DNA from 2 places in the Mesorhizobium sp. B2-1-8 genome. Region 2 is predicted to be linked to the other one. Evidence: predicted binding sites of a transcription regulator. Region 2 holds the regulator's gene; the other holds the start of a gene.
What was found. The regulator LexA, encoded in region 2, represses DNA repair genes until DNA is damaged. The targets are predictions, from matches to a motif close to TGTTCNNNNTGTGTTCNG.
Positions count from the first base shown of each region.

Region 1: parE (DNA topoisomerase IV subunit B) is a predicted target of LexA. The motif match lies at 1,431-1,448, and genes of this name have one in related genera.

Region 1 covers NZ_CP083952.1:3,719,966-3,729,319, forward strand. The annotation lists gene parE (DNA topoisomerase IV subunit B) at 1-1,360, opposite strand, end outside; gene cpaB (Flp pilus assembly protein CpaB) at 1,598-2,524, shown strand; gene FJ970_RS18250 (type II and III secretion system protein family protein) at 2,615-3,994, shown strand; gene FJ970_RS18255 (hypothetical protein) at 3,999-4,268, shown strand; gene FJ970_RS18260 (AAA family ATPase) at 4,302-5,510, shown strand; gene FJ970_RS18265 (CpaF family protein) at 5,507-6,928, shown strand; gene FJ970_RS18270 (type II secretion system F family protein) at 6,934-7,899, shown strand; gene FJ970_RS18275 (type II secretion system F family protein) at 7,901-8,863, shown strand; gene FJ970_RS18280 (hypothetical protein) at 9,047-9,354, shown strand, end outside.
Region 2 covers NZ_CP083952.1:3,946,245-3,955,598, forward strand. The annotation lists gene FJ970_RS19290 (ComEC/Rec2 family competence protein) at 1-510, shown strand, start outside; gene lexA (transcriptional repressor LexA) at 504-1,247, opposite strand; gene FJ970_RS19300 (GntR family transcriptional regulator) at 1,658-2,431, opposite strand; gene FJ970_RS19305 (ABC transporter substrate-binding protein) at 2,585-3,571, shown strand; gene FJ970_RS19310 (ABC transporter ATP-binding protein) at 3,630-4,409, shown strand; gene FJ970_RS19315 (ABC transporter permease) at 4,415-5,338, shown strand; gene kynU (kynureninase) at 5,373-6,620, shown strand; gene kynA (tryptophan 2,3-dioxygenase) at 6,692-7,528, opposite strand; gene FJ970_RS19330 (AMP-binding protein) at 7,525-9,150, opposite strand.

The DNA.
Region 1 (9,354 bases), 230 kb from region 2:
GCTTGCCAGGCAAGCGCAGCTTGCGCACCGCGCTCTTGCGCGACACCTCTTTTTCCTGGCGGCGGCGCACCCGCTCGTCGGCGCGTGCGATCACCCATTCGAGCAGCTTCGAGGCTTCCTGCGGGTTGTCGGCCAGCCAATGGTCGAACGGGTCGCGGATCGCGGTCTCGACGATGCGTATCGCTTCGATCGTCGCCAGCCTGTCCTTGGTCTGGCCGACGAATTCCGGCTCGCGGATGAATACCGACAGCATGCCGGCGGCCGAGATCATGACGTCTTCCGACGTGACGATCGAGGCGCGCTTGTTGCCGACGAGGTCGGCATAGGCGCGCAGGCCGCGCGTCAGCACGTTGCGGAAGCCGGCCTCATGGGTGCCGCCTTCGCCGGTCGGGATGGTGTTGCAGTAGGAATTGATGAAGCCGTCACCGCCGAACCAGGTCACCGCCCATTCGAGCGAGCCGTGGCCGCCTTGCTTGTCGCTCTTGCCGGCGAAGATTTCGCGCGTCACCTGGAATTCGTCGCCGAGCGACGCTTTCAGATAATCCTTGAGGCCGCCGGGGAAATGGAACTCCGCCTTGGCCGGTGTCTGATCTTTTTCCTTGATCAGGGAGGGATCGCAGGTCCAGCGAATCTCGACGCCGCCGAACAGATAGGCCTTCGAACGCGTCATGCGGTAGAGACGCGCCGGCTCGAATGCCGCGCCCTTGCCGAAAATCTGCTCGTCGGGATGGAAGCGGATTTTTGTGCCGCGCCGGTTGTGCACTTCGCCGAGCTGCTCGAGGCCGGTCACCGGGACGCCACGCGAAAAGCGCTGGCGGTAGAGCTGGCGGCCACGTGCCACCTCGACCTCGAGATGATCCGACAGCGCGTTGACCACCGACACGCCGACGCCGTGAAGGCCGCCGGATGTTTCGTAGACCTTCGAATCGAACTTGCCGCCCGAATGCAGCGTCGTCATGATGACTTCGAGCGCCGGCTTCTTGAATTTTGGGTGCATGTCGACCGGAATGCCGCGGCCATTGTCCGTGACCGTGAGATGGCCATCGGCCGAAAGTTCGACATCGATGAAGGTGGCGTGACCGGCCACCGCCTCGTCCATCGAATTGTCGATGACCTCGGCGAACAGGTGGTGCATCGCCTTGTCGTCGGTGCCGCCGATATACATGCCGGGCCGGCGGCGCACCGGCTCCAGGCCTTCGAGCACCTCGATGTCGGCGGCGCTGTAACCCTCGCTGCCATCCTTGGCCGCGGCCGGGCGCCTGGCGGCCGCTTGCACCAGCGGATCCGCCGGGCGCGCCGACGTGCGAACCGGTTGCGGCTGCTTCTCCAGATTGCCGAAAAGATCGTTGTTGTCGTCCATGCCTGCCATAGAGCCCAAGCTGCGAATCACCCCGTCGATACTGCCACGCTTTTCAGCGCCAAGCGACGGAGGTTCCTGTTACGTTCGGGGATTTAACCCCTCTTACCCTAAAACCATTCGATAACCAAGCAGGCGGAAATAGGTCGAATGCAACCGCACAAGATTCCCGATTCTTTAACAATGCGGACTAGCGTGAGCCCTACATAACAAGAAACGACGGGCATCAGGGATTTCGGCGTGAGGGGCAAGGCCATAACGATGATCGGTATCGCCGCCGTTTTCGGCGCGATCTCGATCTTTGCCGCGGATTTCTGGGTCAAGAGCCAGGCCAAGGCCGACGCCCAGGAGAAAACGGCGTCCATCGCCGCTCCGGCGGCACCCAAAATCGAGTTCAAGACCATTGTGGTGGCCAATGCGCCGTTGCGTTATGGCATGGAGCTCGACCGCGCCAAGCTCAGCGAAATCCCGTGGCCGCAGGATTCCCTGCCGCAGGGCGCCTTTGCCACCGTCGATGGATTGCTTGGCGAAGGCAGCCGGGTCGTGCTGTCGCCGATCGAGGTCAACGAGCCGGTGCTGCTCACCAAGCTGTCGGGACCGAACGGCCGTGCGACGCTGTCCAACATGCTGACGCCCGGAATGCGGGCGGTCACCATCCGCACCGACGAGATCGCCGGCGTCGGTGGCTTCGTCACGCCGGGCGACCGGGTCGATGTCGTCCTGACGCGTGATGCCGGCGAAATCCAGGAAGTCGCCAAGAACGCGCAAGGCGCGGCCGGTTCGACCATCACTTCGGAGATCGTCGTTGCCGACGCCAAGGTGCTGAGCGTCGGGCAAGGCGCCGACGAGCGTCAGACGACGCCGCAGGTGGCCAATTCCGTGACCATCGAGGTGACGAGCGACGGCGCGCAGAAAGTGGCGCTTGCCCGCACTGTCGGGACGCTGTCGCTGTCGCTGCGCTCCGCCAGCGAAGGCGGCGACGGCAAGAACGGCGTCACCACCATCTCTTCCTTCGGCGGGTCCGTGGCTTCCAAGGCCGAGGCCGCGGCCGGCTCCTTGTTCGATGCCATCGCCAAGGAACCGGAGAAGCCGAAATTCAAGACGGTCATCGTGACGCGCGGCACGCAGGCCGAGGAATACAAGGTCCCTTCGCGGGACCAGAAGTAAGGACCGGTGGGGACCGGGCGGGACGGGATCATGGTAATGCACACCCAATTTCGAATGACGGATCGATTGCGTTTCGTGCGCGCCCTGGCGATGGCGGCTTCACTGGTCGCGAGCGGCATGCTCGCCTTCGCAGGCGCGGCCAAGGCGGACAACGACATCGTCTATGTCTCGTCGACCAAGAATGCGTCGATCAAGGTCGCCAAGGGCAAGCCCAAGACGATCATGACGAGCGCTGCCTTCTATCAGATCGTCATCGGCGATCCGGAGATCGCCAACGTCAACCCGCTGACCGACAAATCCTTCTATGTGCTGGGCAACAATCTCGGCACCACCGGCATCGCGCTGTTCGACGAGAAGAAGCAGCTCGTCGGCACCGTCGACATCGAAGTGACGCTCGACACCGACCAATTGGCGAGCACCATCCGTGCCAGCGTGCCGGACGCCAAGATCAAGGTCGGCTCGGCCAATGGCCGTGTGGTGCTTTCGGGCGAGGCGGATGACGCGGTCGCCGCCGAAAAGGCAAACAAGATCGCCACCCGCTTCTCCGGCAATGAGGAGGTGATCAATTCGGTCAATATCTCCTCGTCGCAACAGGTTCAGCTCAATGTCCGCTTCGTCGAGATCAACCGCCAGGCCGGGCAGGACCTCGGTGCGAAATACAGTGCCAATTTCGCCTACGGCTTCGGCGGTCGCGATGTCTCTCTCGATCCGGGCTCGGTGCCTGCAGCCGGCACCGGCGAGATCATCGGCCGGCTGCTGTCCAATGGCGTCTCGATCGATATCGCCATCAAGGCGCTGGAGGAGCGCGGCCTTGCCCGAAGGCTGGCCGAACCGAACCTGATCGCCCGCTCCGGCGAAACGGCGAGTTTTCTCGCCGGCGGCGAATTCCCGATCCCGGTTTCCGAAGACAATGGCAAGATCTCCGTCAGCTACAAGAAATACGGCGTCAGCCTGGACTTTACGCCGACGGTGCTGAAGGACGGATTGGTCAGCCTCGACATCGCGCCGGAAGTCTCCTCGATCGATGCGTCGGCGTCCTACAATATCGGCAACATTTCGGTGCCGGGGTTCATCGTGCGCCGCGCCAAGACCTCGGTCGACCTGAAGAACGGCCAGAGCTTCATGATCGCCGGGCTGCTGCAGTCCCAGAACGACATCACCACGTCTCGCATTCCCGGTCTCGGCAAGATGCCGGTGCTGGGGTCGCTGTTCTCGTCGAAATCCTATCAGCGGCGCGAGACCGACCTGGTCATCATCGTCACGCCCTATCTGGTGAAGCCGGTCGATCCGTCGAAGAAAATGGCTGAGCCGACCGATGGCACGCAGCCTGCCAGCAATGTCGACTATTTCCTCAACAACACCGAGGAGGTGAAGGCGTCGGACACCAACCGTGCGCTGGCGTTGGCTGACGGCAGCGCCGCGCGGGGCGCCACCAAAGTCGGCCATTTCCTCGACCTGCCGAAGGACTGAAGCCATGCGTTTGGTCCTGAGTTCGAGCATCGCCCTGCTTCTTGCCGGTTTGGCGAGCGGCTGCACCAGCGACGACTATGTGCGCAGCGAAGGCGTGACGACAGCCGCCGGTGAGGCGCAGGCCGCCAACACCGTCATGCAGATGGTCGACCCGTGGAAGCATGGCGTCCAGAACACGAGGCTTCTCGTGCCCGCCAAGCGCGGAACTGCCGGACCTGTCACACCCGATCAGGCGGCTGGTGCCAAGGCAGCGCAAACGACCACCGGCAACTGATCCACACGGCGATCGACCTCACAGGCGGCAAGAATGGCAAACAGCACCAAGAAGATCCTGCTCGTATCGACAGACCGGACCTTCGCGCAGGACACGAAGACGGCGTTTGCCGCCTCCGAGATCATCCAGCTCATGACGGTTGAGAAGAACGTCACGGAGCTGCGCGGCGAGGTCCAGGAGGCCGAGTTCGGCGTCGTTATCGTCGATATGGACGCGGCGAAACTGGAGGAAATCGAGTCACTGCAGCGCGTCATGCGCCGGCTCGAGGGCAAGGCACCGGTGGTCGTGGTCACCCAGGAGTTCAACGCCGCCGCCGTGCGCATCCTGGTGCAGCTCAAGGTCGCCGACTTCCTGGTCAAGCCGATCACCACTGCCGACCTCGTGCGTTCGGTCGTGCGAGCGCTGCAGGGGCCCGGGCGCGAGGAAAACACCGAGTCGCAGATCTATACCTTCATGCCCGCCGCCGGCGGCGTCGGCACCACGACACTGGCGCTGCAAACCGCGTTCCAGCTGCATCATTCGGTGACGCGCGGCGCGTCGACCTGCGTGGTCGACCTCAATTTCCAGCAAGGTGCCTGCGCCGAATATCTCGATCTGGAGCCTCGTTTCGACATCACCGAAATCGAGAACCAGCCCGAACGCCTCGACCGGCAACTGCTCGATGTGATGCTGTCCAAGCACGCCAGCGGACTTTGCGTGCTGGCCGCGCCGACGCGTCCGGCCGAGATGCGCTCGTTCAAGACCGATGTCGTGGTGCGCATGCTGGACCTCGTTTCGGCCTATTTCGACAATGTCGTCATCGACATGCCACGCACCTGGTTTCCGTGGACCGAAACGGTGCTGCTCGGCTCCAACAAGCTCTACATCGTTGCCGAGATGACGGTGCCGTGCCTGCGCCATACGCAACGGCTAATCCAGGCCGTCTACGAGACCGCCGGCAAGGAAGTGAAGCCGAACGTGATCGTCAACCGTTTCGAGCAGAAGATGTTCGACAACGGCATCAAGCAGGCGGACGTCCAGGAAATCCTTGGCGAGCATTTCGTCGGCGGCATCGCCAACAACTACCGGCTGGTGCGTGAGGCGGTCGACCGCGGCGTGCCGCTGCACGAGATCGACGCCAACGCCAATGTCGTCAACGATCTGAAGAAGATCATCCTTCCGGAAGAGGCGGTGGCGACCGCGAGCAAGTCGAAGTCGCTGTTCGGCCTCGGCAAGGGCCTCTTGAAGAGGAAGGCAGGATGACCAGCCGTTTCTCAACCCTGCAGAACCGCGACGCGCGCCCGCAGCGTCCGCCGGAATCAACACCGGTCGCGCATCATGCCGTCGTCATCCCGAGCAGCCGAAAGGCTTTGCCGGCGAAACCGGAAGCAGCACCGGTAAAAAATGCCAACAAGGTGCTCGATGCTCGCGTGCGCATCCACCGGATGCTGCTCGAGGAGATCAACCTGGTCGCGCTGGAGCGCTTGCCCAAGGACGAGATGCGCCGGCAAGTACATGATTTCGTTTCGGAAAAGACCCGCCAGGAGCGGATGGCGATCAACACCGCCGAACTCGACGCGCTGGTCGACGATATCGTCGACGAGATGGTCGGCCTCGGCCCGCTCGAGCCGCTGCTCAAGGATCCCGACATCAACGATATCCTGATCAACGGTCATCAGAACTGTTTCGTCGAAAAGAAGGGCAAGCTGCAGCAGGTCCATATCCCGTTCAAGGACGAGGCGCATCTGCTCAGGATCGTCAACAAGATCGTGGCCGCCGTCGGCCGCCGCGTCGACGAATCGCAGCCGATGGTCGACGCTCGCATGCTGGACGGCTCGCGCTTCAACGCAGCCATCCGCCCGGTGGCCGTCGACGGTCCGCTGGTGTCGATCCGCAAGTTCTCCAAGAACAAACTTGGCCTGCACAGGCTGGTCGAATTCGGCGCCATCACACAGAACATGGCCGAAGTGCTGGCGGCGGCCGTGCATGCCCGCAAGACGACGATCATTTCGGGCGGCACCGGCACCGGCAAGACGACGATGCTCAACGCGCTGTCGGCCTTCATTCCGGAAGACGAGCGGCTGATCACCATCGAGGACGCGGCGGAGCTTCAATTGCAGCAGCCGCATGTCGCGCGCATGGAGACGCGTCCCGCCAACATCGAAGGCCATGGCGAGCTCAAACAGCGCGATCTGGTCAAGAACGCGCTGCGCATGCGCCCCGACCGGGTCATCCTCGGCGAGTGCCGCGGCGAGGAAGCCTTCGACATGCTGCAGGCGATGAACACCGGCCACGAAGGCTCGATGGCGACCATCCACGCCAACACGCCGCGCGACTGTATTTCGCGCCTCGAGCAGATGCTGGGCATGACCGGCATGCCGATGACGGTGCAGTCGATCCGCAGCCAGATCGCCAGCGCCATCGACATCATCGTCCAGCTGACCCGGCTTTCCGACGGCAAGCGCAAGGTGACCAGCGTCGCCGAGGTGACCGGCATGGAAGGCGACGTCATTCAGATGCAGGAGATATTCCGTTTCGTGCGCACCGGCATGGAGGCGGATGGCAAGATCCTTGGCTACTACGAGGCGACCGGCATACGGCCGCGTTTCCTGGAAGATCTGCGCGCGATGGGCATCGAGTTTCCCGGACGTTATTTCGAACCCGGCCGGCCGCAGGAGTAGCCGGCGTGTTCGACGGGTTCAGCGCGATCTATGTCGTCTATGCCGGGGCCGCTCTGACCGGCATCATGGTCGCCGAGGCGGTCTACCTGCTCTATGCCGGCCGCAGCGACAAGCGCACCGCCATCAACCGGCGTATGAAGCTGCAGGAAAACAAGATCAGCCAGGAACAGGTGCTGATCCAACTGCGCAAGGAGCGCGGCCTCGACGCGGGAACGTCGCTGTTTTCACCTGACCGGTTCCGTGCCTTGCGCACGCAGTCGGGCATGGTCATGCCGCTCTCGAAATTCCTGATGATCACCTGCGGCGTGGCGATGGCCGTGGCCCTGTTCGCCATCTCGCGCGGCTTGCCGCTGTTGATGGGGCTCATCCTGTTCGTCATGCTGGTGCCGCTGCTGCCGGTCATGGCGATGCGCTCCATGCGCAAGCGCAGGCTGAAGCGTTTCGGCATGCAGTTGCCGGAGGCGCTAGAACTGATCACGCGGGGCCTCAAGGCCGGTCATCCGGTCCCGGTGGCCATCGCCATGGTGTCGCGCGAGATGCCCGATCCGATCGGCACCGAATTCGGCGTCATCGCCGATGAGGTGACCTATGGCTCCGACCTGGTCTCGGCGCTGAATTCGTTGTTCGACCGGGTCGGCCATGAGGATCTGCCGCTGTTCGTCACCGCCGTGTCGATCCAGACCAGCTCGGGCGGCAATCTGCGCGAAATCCTCGATGGGTTGTCGACGACGATCCGCGAACGCGGCAAGCTGCGCCGCAAGGTGCGCGCCATTTCCACTGAAGGCCGTTTGTCGGCCTACATCTTGACGGCCGTGCCGGCGCTGCTCTTCACAGCCATCATGGCCATGATGCCGGGATATTACAGCGACGTCTGGGGTGTGCCGAAGACATGGTACATGATTGGCGGCTCGGTTACCTGGCTGATGCTGGGCAATCTGATCATGTTCAAGATGTCGAACTTCAGATTCTGACATGCAGAGCGTCATCGAATTCCTCGCCTCGCTCGCGCCGACGTCTCTGATGCCGGTGGCCGTGCTGTTGCTGGCCCTGGGAGCCGCTGCGGTCGCCTGGCCGATGGTGGCGGCGAGGGGCGACCGCAACGAGGTCAAGCGCCGGCTCAAGGTCGACCACGGTCCGGTGGTGGCCAAGCCCGAACCGGTGCAGAAGAAGAACAGCGGCGTCGTGCGCGAAAAAGCGGTGAAGAGGGCGCAGGAATTCTATGCCAAGAGCGATCCGGAAAACGTCGCCCGCCTGCGTTTGAAGCTCATCCAGGCCGGTTACATGGAGCCGCGCGCCGTCGGCATGTTCTTCCTCATCCGGTTCACGGCGATGATCGGCACGGCATTCGCCGTCTTCGTGCTCAACCGGTGGATGGCCAGCCCGGACGCGACCATGACCAGCCGGTGGACCTTCATCATCCTGTCGGGCGCTGCCGGCTATTTCCTGCCGGGCCTGGTGCTGACCCAGAAAGTGCGGGAAAAGATGCGCGAATACCGCAACGGCTTCCCCGATTTCATGGACCTGATGATCGTCTGCTCCGACGCCGGAATGAGCATGGAAGCGGGCGTCGAGCGTGTGTCGAAAGAGCTCGCCAGGACCTATCCGTCGCTCAGCCAGAACCTGCAGCTCGTATCGTTGGAGCTTCGGGCGGGGCGCAGCCTCGACGACGCGCTGAAGGCGCTCGCCGATCGCCTCAGCTTGGACGAGGTACGCTCCTTCGCCACGCTCCTGCAGCAGTCGAAGGAACTCGGCACCAGCCTATCGGGTGCGCTCAGGGTGTTTTCCGATGAAATGCGCCACAAGCGCATGTCGCTGGCCGAGGAGAAGGCGCATGCCTTGCCGGCAAAGATGTCCGTGCCGGTCGTGGTCTGCATCCTGCCGGTGGTGCTGATGATCGCCGTCATTCCCATCATCGTCAAAATGACTGGTCACTAGCGGCGTCCGATACTCGCTGGGCGGGCCGCGAAATGTTGAATGCCCGCAGCCTTCGCCCCAGTGGTTAACGGCCGGTATTTTCGGAACCGAATCTTGGCTGCATTTCGGCACCGAAGCTTAATCGCTGTGCTGTAGTGTCTTTCCCTGAAGAACGACCCGACAAATCGGGCGACGGGGCAGGGCATGCGTCAGATAAAATTTACGGCGGTGGCTACGATGGCAACCGTCCTGATGATCACCGGGTGCACGACGAACACCAACGTCGATACGACCAAGACCACCGCGATCCAGCCGGCGGCCAAGGACGTCGACACATCCGACCTGGCGGAAGGCAAGGCACAGTTTCGCGATGCCAATTATGGTCTTGCCGAACAGCATTTCCGCAAGGCAGTCGAACTGAAGGCCGACAACGCCGAGGCCTGGATGGGGCTCGCCGCTTCCTATGACGAACTCGGCCGCTTCGACTTCGCCGACCGCGCCTATGGCCAGCT
Region 2 (9,354 bases):
AACCGGGAACGTCCGAACGAATTCGCAGCCGAAAACTGGAAACGCGCCCTGATCTCCGAAACAATCGTTAAACCGGAAATGTTCGACAAGACGGACGGGCAATTCGATATCGCCGCTCCCACCGACCTGCCGCAGGGATCGCCGTTCTATTGCCGTGAAGGCCTGTGTCTTGCCAGGCACCCCTCCGGCGCGATCATCGCCTATGTCGAGGATCGCAAGAACACCTGGAAGGCCTGCGCCTTCGCCGACCTGATCGTCGTCAATGACGCGACCGCCTATGACGCCTGCCACAATCCGCTGGTTCTCGTTGTCACGAAACGGCAACTGGCCCGCAAGGGGAGTGCCGCCGTCTTCTTCGATCCCCAGTCGGCCACGAGCCCGGCTGCGATCGAATTCGCCGTCGACGGACCATACCGGCCCTGGCACGAGCAGCGAAAATTCTCACGCGAGGCGAGGGGGCTGCCGCCCTATAAAAAGCCTGACAAACCCGATGGCAAACCGGTTCAGTAGCGTCTTATCAGCCCGACCAGTTTGCCCTGCACCTTGACCCTGTCTGGCCCGAAGATGCGTGTTTCGTAGGCTGGATTGGCGGCTTCGAGCGCGATCGAAGCGCCCTTGCGGCGAAACCGCTTCAGCGTTGCTTCCTCCTCATCGACCAGCGCCACGATGATTTCGCCCGGACTTGCCGTATCGGCATTGCGGATGATGACCGTGTCGCCGTCGAAGATACCGGCCTCGATCATCGAGTCGCCCTTGACCTCCAGCGCATAGTGCTCGCCGCCCATGATCATGTCCGGCGGCACCGAAATCGAATGCGTCTGATGCTGGATGGCATCGATCGGCACACCGGCGGCGATACGGCCCATGACCGGGATGGACACGGCTGAAACCGCATCGTCGTCGTTACCGGCCGCGGGCAGGCGAGAAGGCGCCGCCGCCGGCCTGATCTGGCGGCCGAGACCGCCTTGGCCAAGGCTGCCCTGGATGACGCTTGGCGAGAACTTCTTCGCCGCATTGAGGCCCGGCGCGATCGAGTCCGGCAGCCGCAGCACTTCCAGCGCGCGCGCCCGGTTGGGCAGCCGGCGAATGAAGCCGCGTTCCTCCAACGCCGTGATCAGGCGATGGATCCCCGACTTGGAGGCAAGATCGAGCGCTTCCTTCATCTCGTCGAAAGAGGGCGGTATCCCGCTTTCCTTGAGCCGTTCGTGGATGAACATCAGCAGTTCATGTTGCTTGCGTGTCAGCATGGCGGCCCCCAAGGCAGTGAACGAAGGTCTGAACCAGAATCGAAAAACAAACCCAGAACAAACACTATCTGTTCCAGTTGTGTTCCGCAACCGTTTAAAGTTTAATGAATTTGTTAAGGCGTCTGAAGTTTTTTGCCCGCGACAGCGGACGGCAATCGACCCTTTCCGCTGTCGGCAAGGACATTGAAATCGTTTTGGTTAATGGGCTGTGGCCCATCCTCCGCCGAGGCTTGGCATCAGTCTTTTTGAGGGCTTTTCCGGGGATGGATCGTAAAAATTATGGATCCATTATTCGCGGAACGAAACGAAACCAAAACGCCAACGATTGTAGCTTCGGGGTAGCGACGGATCCAGGCGTCCGGCCGGCTCCGATCAAGTGCGTGCGAACAGGCGTCGCGGAAGCGCTGAAGTCATCCGGCGACAGCTTTCAAGCTGCCGGCGCGGGCGGCGTACTCGGTCGCGCCGCTGTCTTCGCTGTGGACATAGACATGCAGGGTGTAGCCGATATGCGCAGTCATCAGCGCCTTGGCCCGCTCGACGTCACGATCGAGTGCCGCTTCCATGATCGCGGTATGGTGTTCGATCGCAATCGCTTCACGCAGTGCCTCCATCGCCTCTTCATAGCCATCCTTGAGGCCAGCCGCGGCCCGCAATGTCGGCGCCAGACCAAGAAAACGATGATGCCGGCGCAGCTGATCCGAGATTGTCGAGCGGAAACGCAGCAGCCAATCGCATGTGGCGGCGCTCAGCAGCGCCGCATGGAAAGCCTCGTGGTTCTCGTCCCATTTGTCGACGGCCGCATCCGAGGGATCGTCGACCGCGGTCTTGCAGCGGGAGAGCCGGTAGTGGGCGGTGACGACAGCATCCTCCCACTCCTTGCTGCCTTTCTCCATCGATTCGAGGAATAGGGGGATCTCGACCACCATCCTGGCGCGCGCCAGGTCCTCCAGTTCGGCCCGCGATACCGGAGCCACGGTAAAGCCGCGATTGCTGATGGCGGTGACAAGGCGTTCGGCCTCGAGCCGCGACAAGGCTTCTCGCAACGGCGTCCAGCCAACGCCATAGGTACCGCGCAGCGCACTCAGCTTGAGCGGGGCGCCGGGCATTAGGCGCGTGGTCAGGATATCGCGCCGCAACAGCTGATAGGCTGCCTCCGTCTTTGTGGAGCTGGTTTGATCCTGCATCGCGGTCCATCCGTCGTCTGGCAGTGAAAAATTATATATGATGTCGGGGCGTGGCAAGAATTATATATAATATTTGACACGGGCCGGCGGATTGACAATGATCGCTGCAGTAGCCGCGCTCCAAGCGGCGCTGATCAAATCTGGGAGGAAATGATGTTGAAGTCGAAATCCGCTTGGTTGTCGGGTTTGTTCCTGGCCGGCGCATTGATGGTGAATGCCGGCAGTGCCGCCGCCGATCAGATACGCATCGGCATCGCCAATTTCGGCGAGCACCCCCAGCTCAACGCCGCCATAGCCGGCTTCAAGAAGGCGCTGACGGACAAGGGCTTCGTCGAGGGCAAGGACGTCGTCTATACGGAGAGCCATACGAATTTCGATGCATCGCTGGTGCCGCAGATGATCGCCAAGCTGCAGGCGGAGCAGCCCAAGCTGATCTACACCATCACCACGCCGGTCTCGCAGATTGCCAAGAAGGCGCTCGCGGGCTCCGGCATTCCGATCGTCTTTGCCGCGGTCACCGATCCGGTGGCAGCCAAGCTGGTACCGTCATGGGACTCCGGAGACGAAGGCATGACCGGCGCCAGCGACCTGCAGGACGTCGCCGCGGTAATGGCCTTCACCAAGAAGCTGCTGCCGAATGCCAAGCGCTTTGGCGTGCCTTACAATCCGGGCGAGGCCAACGACGTTGCCTTGGTCGAAAAGATCAAGGCGGCGGCACCCGCCGCCGGCTTCGAGGTCGTGGAAGTCGGCATCGACAACGTCAATGACATCCAGCAGCGCATCGCCTCGCTCGCCGGCAAGGCCGACGTGATCTACGGCCCGGCTTCGAACCTGATCCAGCCGGCGATCGCCGCTGTCTCCGCGGCTGCCCGCCAGGCCGGTATTCCGGTCGTAAATTCCGATGACAGCGCGGTCCGCAACGGCACCGTGCCGGCAAGCTTCGCGGTCAATTATACGCAGGTCGGTATCAACGCCGGCAACATCGCAGCCGAAATCCTGAAGGGCAAGGACCCCAAGACGATCGCGCCGTCGCGCCCCGCCTACAAGGACCACATGGCGACGATCTCGCGCAAGGCGATGGCGGCGTTCGGCATCGAGATACCGGCTTCGATGGCCGATTGCGGCTGCATCGTCGACTGACATCGGGGCAGCAGGGGTGACGGCGCGGACGCCGTCACCTTGAGGTCAGGGAGGAACGATGCTCGAGATCCGATCCGCGCGCAAAGTGTTCTACAAGGGCCAGGCCGACGAGAAGGTCGCGCTGGACGGTCTCAGCCTGTCGCTGGCCACGGGCGAGTTCGGCATCGTCATCGGCTCCAACGGAGCCGGCAAGAGCAGCATGCTCAATGCCATTTCCGGCGCCCTGATCCTCGATTCCGGCCAGATCCTGATCAACGGCGCCGATGTGACTGGCATGCCCGTGCACAAGCGCGCCGCGAAACTGGCTCGCGTGTTCCAGGACCCGATGCGCGGTACCGCCGCCAGCATGACGGTCGCGGAAAACATGCTGCTGGCTGATTTGCGCAGCAGCAAGCGCACCTTGCGCCAGGGGCTGAACGCCACCCGGCTTGCGTCCTACAGGGAGCGCCTGTCGATACTGGGCCTCGGCCTCGAAAATCGTCTCGACACGCGCGTCGACCTGCTCTCGGGCGGGCAGCGGCAATCCCTGTCTCTGATCATGGCAGTCGGCGGATCGCCGGACCTGCTGCTGCTCGACGAGCATACCGCGGCACTCGATCCGCGCACGGCCGAGATCGTCATGCAGGCAACGGTGCGCGCCGTCAGCGCATTGAAGCTGACGACCTTGATGGTGACCCACAACATGCAACACGCCGTCGACTATGGCAGCCGGGTGATCATGCTCGACGCCGGCCGTGTCCTCCTGGAGGTCACAGGCGAAGAGAAGGCGAGGGTCACGGTTATCGATCTGATCGGCCATTTCTCCGTCAAGACCGACCGCATGCTGCTGGCGAGCTGATCATCATGGGCTTTATCGAGGACGTTCTCACCAGCTTCGTCGCGATCATGCCGGTCACCCTGGCGCAAAGCCTGATCCTGGCCTTTGTCGTGCTCGGGATCATGATCCCGTTTCGGATGCTGAATTTTCCCGATCTCACCAGCGAAGGCGCTTTTCCGCTGGGCGGCTGCGTCTGCGGCGTTCTCCTTGCCGCCGGCGCATCGCCGCTGATGGGCATCGCTGCCGCCCTCGTTGCCGGCTTCGCGGCGGGCTGCTGCACTGCCTTCATCCATCTGCGCTTCCGCATCCACACGCTTCTTGCCGGCATCCTGATGATGACGATGCTCTACAGCATCAATCTTCGGATCATGGGTAAGTCCAACCTCTCCGTGTTCGGGTCGCCGACGGTGTTCGACTGGGTGCCGTTCGCGCGGCCGGGTTTCCCCGCCAGCAAGATCGCCGTCGCGGGTCTTCTCGCGCTTGTCGCCTTCATGCTGCTCTACATGTTCTTCAGGACCGAGAAGGGGACTGCCGTGCGTGCCGTGGGCGCCAATCCTGACATGGCCGAGGCGCAAGGCATCAATGTCTGGGCCGCGACCATAGGCGGTGTCGGGTTGGCGAGCGCTTTTTCGGCTTCAAGCGGCGCGCTGATGGTGCAGTCGCAGGGATTCGCCGACGTCAATATGGGCCTGGGCATTCTCATCAACGGCCTTGCCGCGCTGATGATCGGCGAGGCAGTCGTCGGCAAGCAGACGGTCTGGCGTCAGTTGCTGGCACCCTTCGCAGGCGCGATCATCTACTACCAGCTGGTGTCGTTCTGCCTCGCCGCCGGCATGCCGCCGCCTGATCTGAAGCTTGCAACGGGCCTGTTCGTGCTGGCCATGCTTGCCTTGCCCAGCCTGAAGCGCAGCCGGGGAGCCGCACCGGTACGCGAAGCCATTCGTGAGTAACCAGGACGTGAATAACCAGGGAATGTCACAGATCATGCACGCAACGCTCGATCTAGCAGCCGTCGAAGCCATGGACGCGGCGGACCCACTGCGTGCCATGCGCGACCGGTTCATTTTGCCGGAAGGCGTCATCTATCTCGACGGCAATTCGCTCGGCGCCGCGGCACCCGCGATTTTCAACGAGCTGCAGAAGGCAGCGACGCAGGAGTGGGCGCAGGATTTGATCCGCGCCTGGAACACCGCCGGCTGGTTCGACATGCCGGTCGCGCTTGGCGACCAGTTGGGACGGCTGATCGGTGCGGCGGCCGGTCAGACGGTGGTCTGCGATACGACCTCGATCAACATCTACAAGGTGCTGCATGCCGCACTTGGCATGCGGCCGGACCGGTCGGTCATCGTCGCTGAGGGCGACAGTTTTCCAACCGATCTTTATATGGCCGAAGGCGTGGCCTCGACGCGGCCCGGCACCGTGCTGCGGCTCGAGGGCGTCGATGCGCCGACTATCGAGGAACTGATCGACGAGCGCGTTGCGGTCATCCTGGTCAACCATGTCAATTACAAATCCGGCCAGCTGCGCGACATGGCGGCACTGACGTGCAAGGCCCATCAGGTCGGTGCGCTGGTCGTCTGGGATCTCTGCCATACTGCCGGCGCCTTGCCGGTCGAACTCGACAGCGCCAATGCCGATTTCGCCATCGGCTGCACGTACAAGTATCTCAATGGCGGTCCGGGCGCGCCAGCCTTCATCTACGCCGCCGAACGTCATCACGATAGAGTCCAGCAGCCGCTCAGCGGTTGGTGGGGCCATGCGCGGCCCTTTGCCTTCGAACAGGGTTATGCGGCCGGCAGCGGCATCCGCCGGTTTCTGTGCGGCACGCAGCCTGTCTTGTCGATGCGGGCGCTCAAGGGAGCACTGGACCTTTGGGACGATGTCGACATGGCGGTGGTGCGCAAGAAGAGCATCGCGCTCACCGATCTGTTCATCCAGCTCGTCGAGACCAGATGCGGCGCCTACGGCCTGGAACTGGAAAGCCCGCGCGATGGCAAGCAGCGCGGCAGCCAGGTGTCGTTCCTCCACCCGCACGGCTACCAGGTGATGCGGGCACTGATCGAGCGCGGCGTGATCGGCGATTTCCGTGCGCCGTCGACGATCCGCTTCGGTTTCACGCCGCTCTATGTCGGTTACGCCGATGTATGGCAGGCGGTCGAGGTGCTGGAAGATATCCTGCGCACCGGCGCCTGGAAGGATGCGCGCTTCGCGGTCAAGACGGCGGTGACGTGAAAAGTCGGCGCAATTCCTGCGGGAAAACTGTGACGCGGTTTTCCCACGGGAATTGCGTCAAAACAAAGAGTTCAAAGCCGGGTACGGACGTTCCAGAGTTCCGGAAACAGGACGACCTCGAGCATCTTCTTGAGGTAGGAGGCGCCCGATGTGCCGCCGGTGCCGCGCTTCAGGCCGATGATGCGTTCGACCGTGGTGACGTGGTTGAAGCGCCAGCGGCGGAAGTAGTCCTCGAAATCGACCAGTTTCTCGGCCAGTTCGTAGAACATCCAGTAGCGTTGCGGATCGCGGTACACCGTCTGCCAGGCTACAAGGACCTCTTCGTTCTCCGTTCGCGTCTCGCGCCAGTCCGTGCGCTTTGCGTCCGCGCCAATATCGAAGCCGTTGCGCGCCAGAAGCAGCAGCGCTTCGTCGTAGAGCGACGGCTCAGCCAGGATCACCTCCAGCTTCTGGCTGAGGTCCGGCCGGTGCTTGTGCGGCCCGAGCATGGCGAGATTGCGATTGCCGGCCATGAACTCGATGGCGCGATACTGCCAGGACTGGAAACCCGAGGACTGGCCGAGCGCGTCGCGGAACTCGGTGTATTCGCTGGGCGTCATCGTGCGCAGCACGTCCCAGGCATTGTTCAACTGCTCGAAAATGCGGGCGACGCGCGACAGCATCTTGAAGCTCGGCTCGAGCCGATCGGCACGGATCGAGCGGATCGCCGCGCCTATCTCATGCAGGGCGAGCTTCATCCAGAGTTCCGATGTCTGGTGCTGGATGATGAACAGCATCTCGTCATGCGCCGACGACAGCGGCGCCTGCGCGTCGAGCACTTTCTCCAGGTGCAGATAGTCGCTGTAGGACATGCGTTCGTTGAACGACATCTCAGCACCTTCGGACGCCGGATCGTAGGGCTCGCTCAATTGATTTTCTCCGTGCGTAGCCGGAAGCGCTGGATCTTGCCGGTCTGGGTCTTGGGCAGGGCTGCGATGAATTTGACCGATCGCGGGTATTTATAGGGCGCGATGATTGTCTTGACGTGGTCCTGCAGGCGCTTGACGGTCATCGCGTCCGGCGAGACACCTTGCACCAGCACGACATGCGCCTCGACGATCTGCCCGCGCTCGCCATCCTCGGCGCCGATGACCGCGCATTCGGCGACATCGGGATGCGACAGCAGCGCCGCCTCGACCTCAGGTCCGGCGATGTTGTAGCCGGCGCTGACGATCATGTCGTCGGAACGGGCGGCGAAGTGGAAGAAGCCGTCCTCGTCCTGTGTGAAGGTGTCGCCGGTGAGATTCCAGCCGTCGCGCACATAATCCTTCTGCCTGTCATCGGCCATGTAGCGGCAGCCGGTGGGCCCGCGCACCGCCAGCCGTCCGGTCTCGCCACGCGGCACCTCGCGCATGTCGTCGTCGACGATGCGCGCCTCGTAGCCGCCGACCGGCTTGCCGGTCGAAGCCGGCTTCCTGTCGTCGAAGCGGTTGGAGATGAAGATGTGCAGCATTTCGGTGGCGCCGATGCCGTCGAGGATCGGCTTGCCGGTCTTTCGTGTCCACTCTTCGAAGACCGGAGCCGGCAAGGTCTCGCCGGCGGAAACGGCAACGCGCAGCGATGACAGGTCGGCGCCTTCGTCCATGGCCTTCAGCATGGCCCGGTAAGCGGTCGGCGCGGTGAAGGAAATGGTCGCTTTGTAGGTCTCGATGATGTGGATCATGTTGGGCGGCGTCGCCTGCTCCAACAGCGTCGCCGCCGCGCCGAATCGCAGGGGAAAGATGGCGAGCCCGCCGAGACCAAAGGTGAAGGCGAGCGGCGGCGAGCCGACGAAGATGTCGTCGGGCGTCACCTGCAGGACTTCACGGGCGTAGGCATCTGCGATGATCAGGAGATCGCGGTGGAAATGCATGGTAGCCTTCGGCACGCCCGTGGTGCCCGAGGTGAAGCCGAGCAGGGCGACATCGTCGCGGCCGGTGCTGACGGCGGTGAAGGTAACAGGCTTATCGAGGGCGGCGCGGTCGAGTTCGGCGTCATGGTTGGCGGTGCCGTCGAAGCCGATCACCTGCTTCAGGAACGCGCTGTCCTTGGCGCAGGCGGTCATCTCGTCCATCAGCCTGGTGTCGCAGAGCGCGGTCGTGATCTCGGCCTTGTCGACGATCTTGGTGAGTTCACCGGCGCGCAGCATGGGCATGGTGTTGACGACGACAGCGCCGACCTTGGTGGCGGCCAGCCAGCAGGCGACCATTGCCGGGTTGTTGGCGGAGCGGATCAGCACCCGGTTGCCCGGCTCGACGCCATAATTCTCGACCAGCGCATGGGCGAGCCGGTTCGTCCAGTCTGACAGTTCCTTGTAGGTGCGGCGACGGCCATTGCCGATCAGGGCGGTGTGGTCGCCGAGGCCCTTCTCGACCAGCCTGTCGGTCAGTTCGACACCGGCGTTGAGGTGTTCTGGATAGTCGAAGCCGTCGAGCAGGAAGTCCGGCCATTGCTCGGGCGGCGGCAGATGATCGCGCGTGAACGTGTCGGTATGCGCTGAAGGCCCAAGCATGTCGCCGCTGTCCCTGTCTGCTGCCCGGCCAGCGTGCAGGACACGTGACCAGAGGCGGTGGATCTGAATTCCTGTCTCTCGCGAAAGGCTTCGTGCAGCCGGAAAACACCTTGTCGACATGCCACCGGAAAGGTGACCATCGACACGTTCGGACAGCACAGCGGACCTCCCATTTTGTCGGCTGTTCCGTAGGCAGGATCGCAC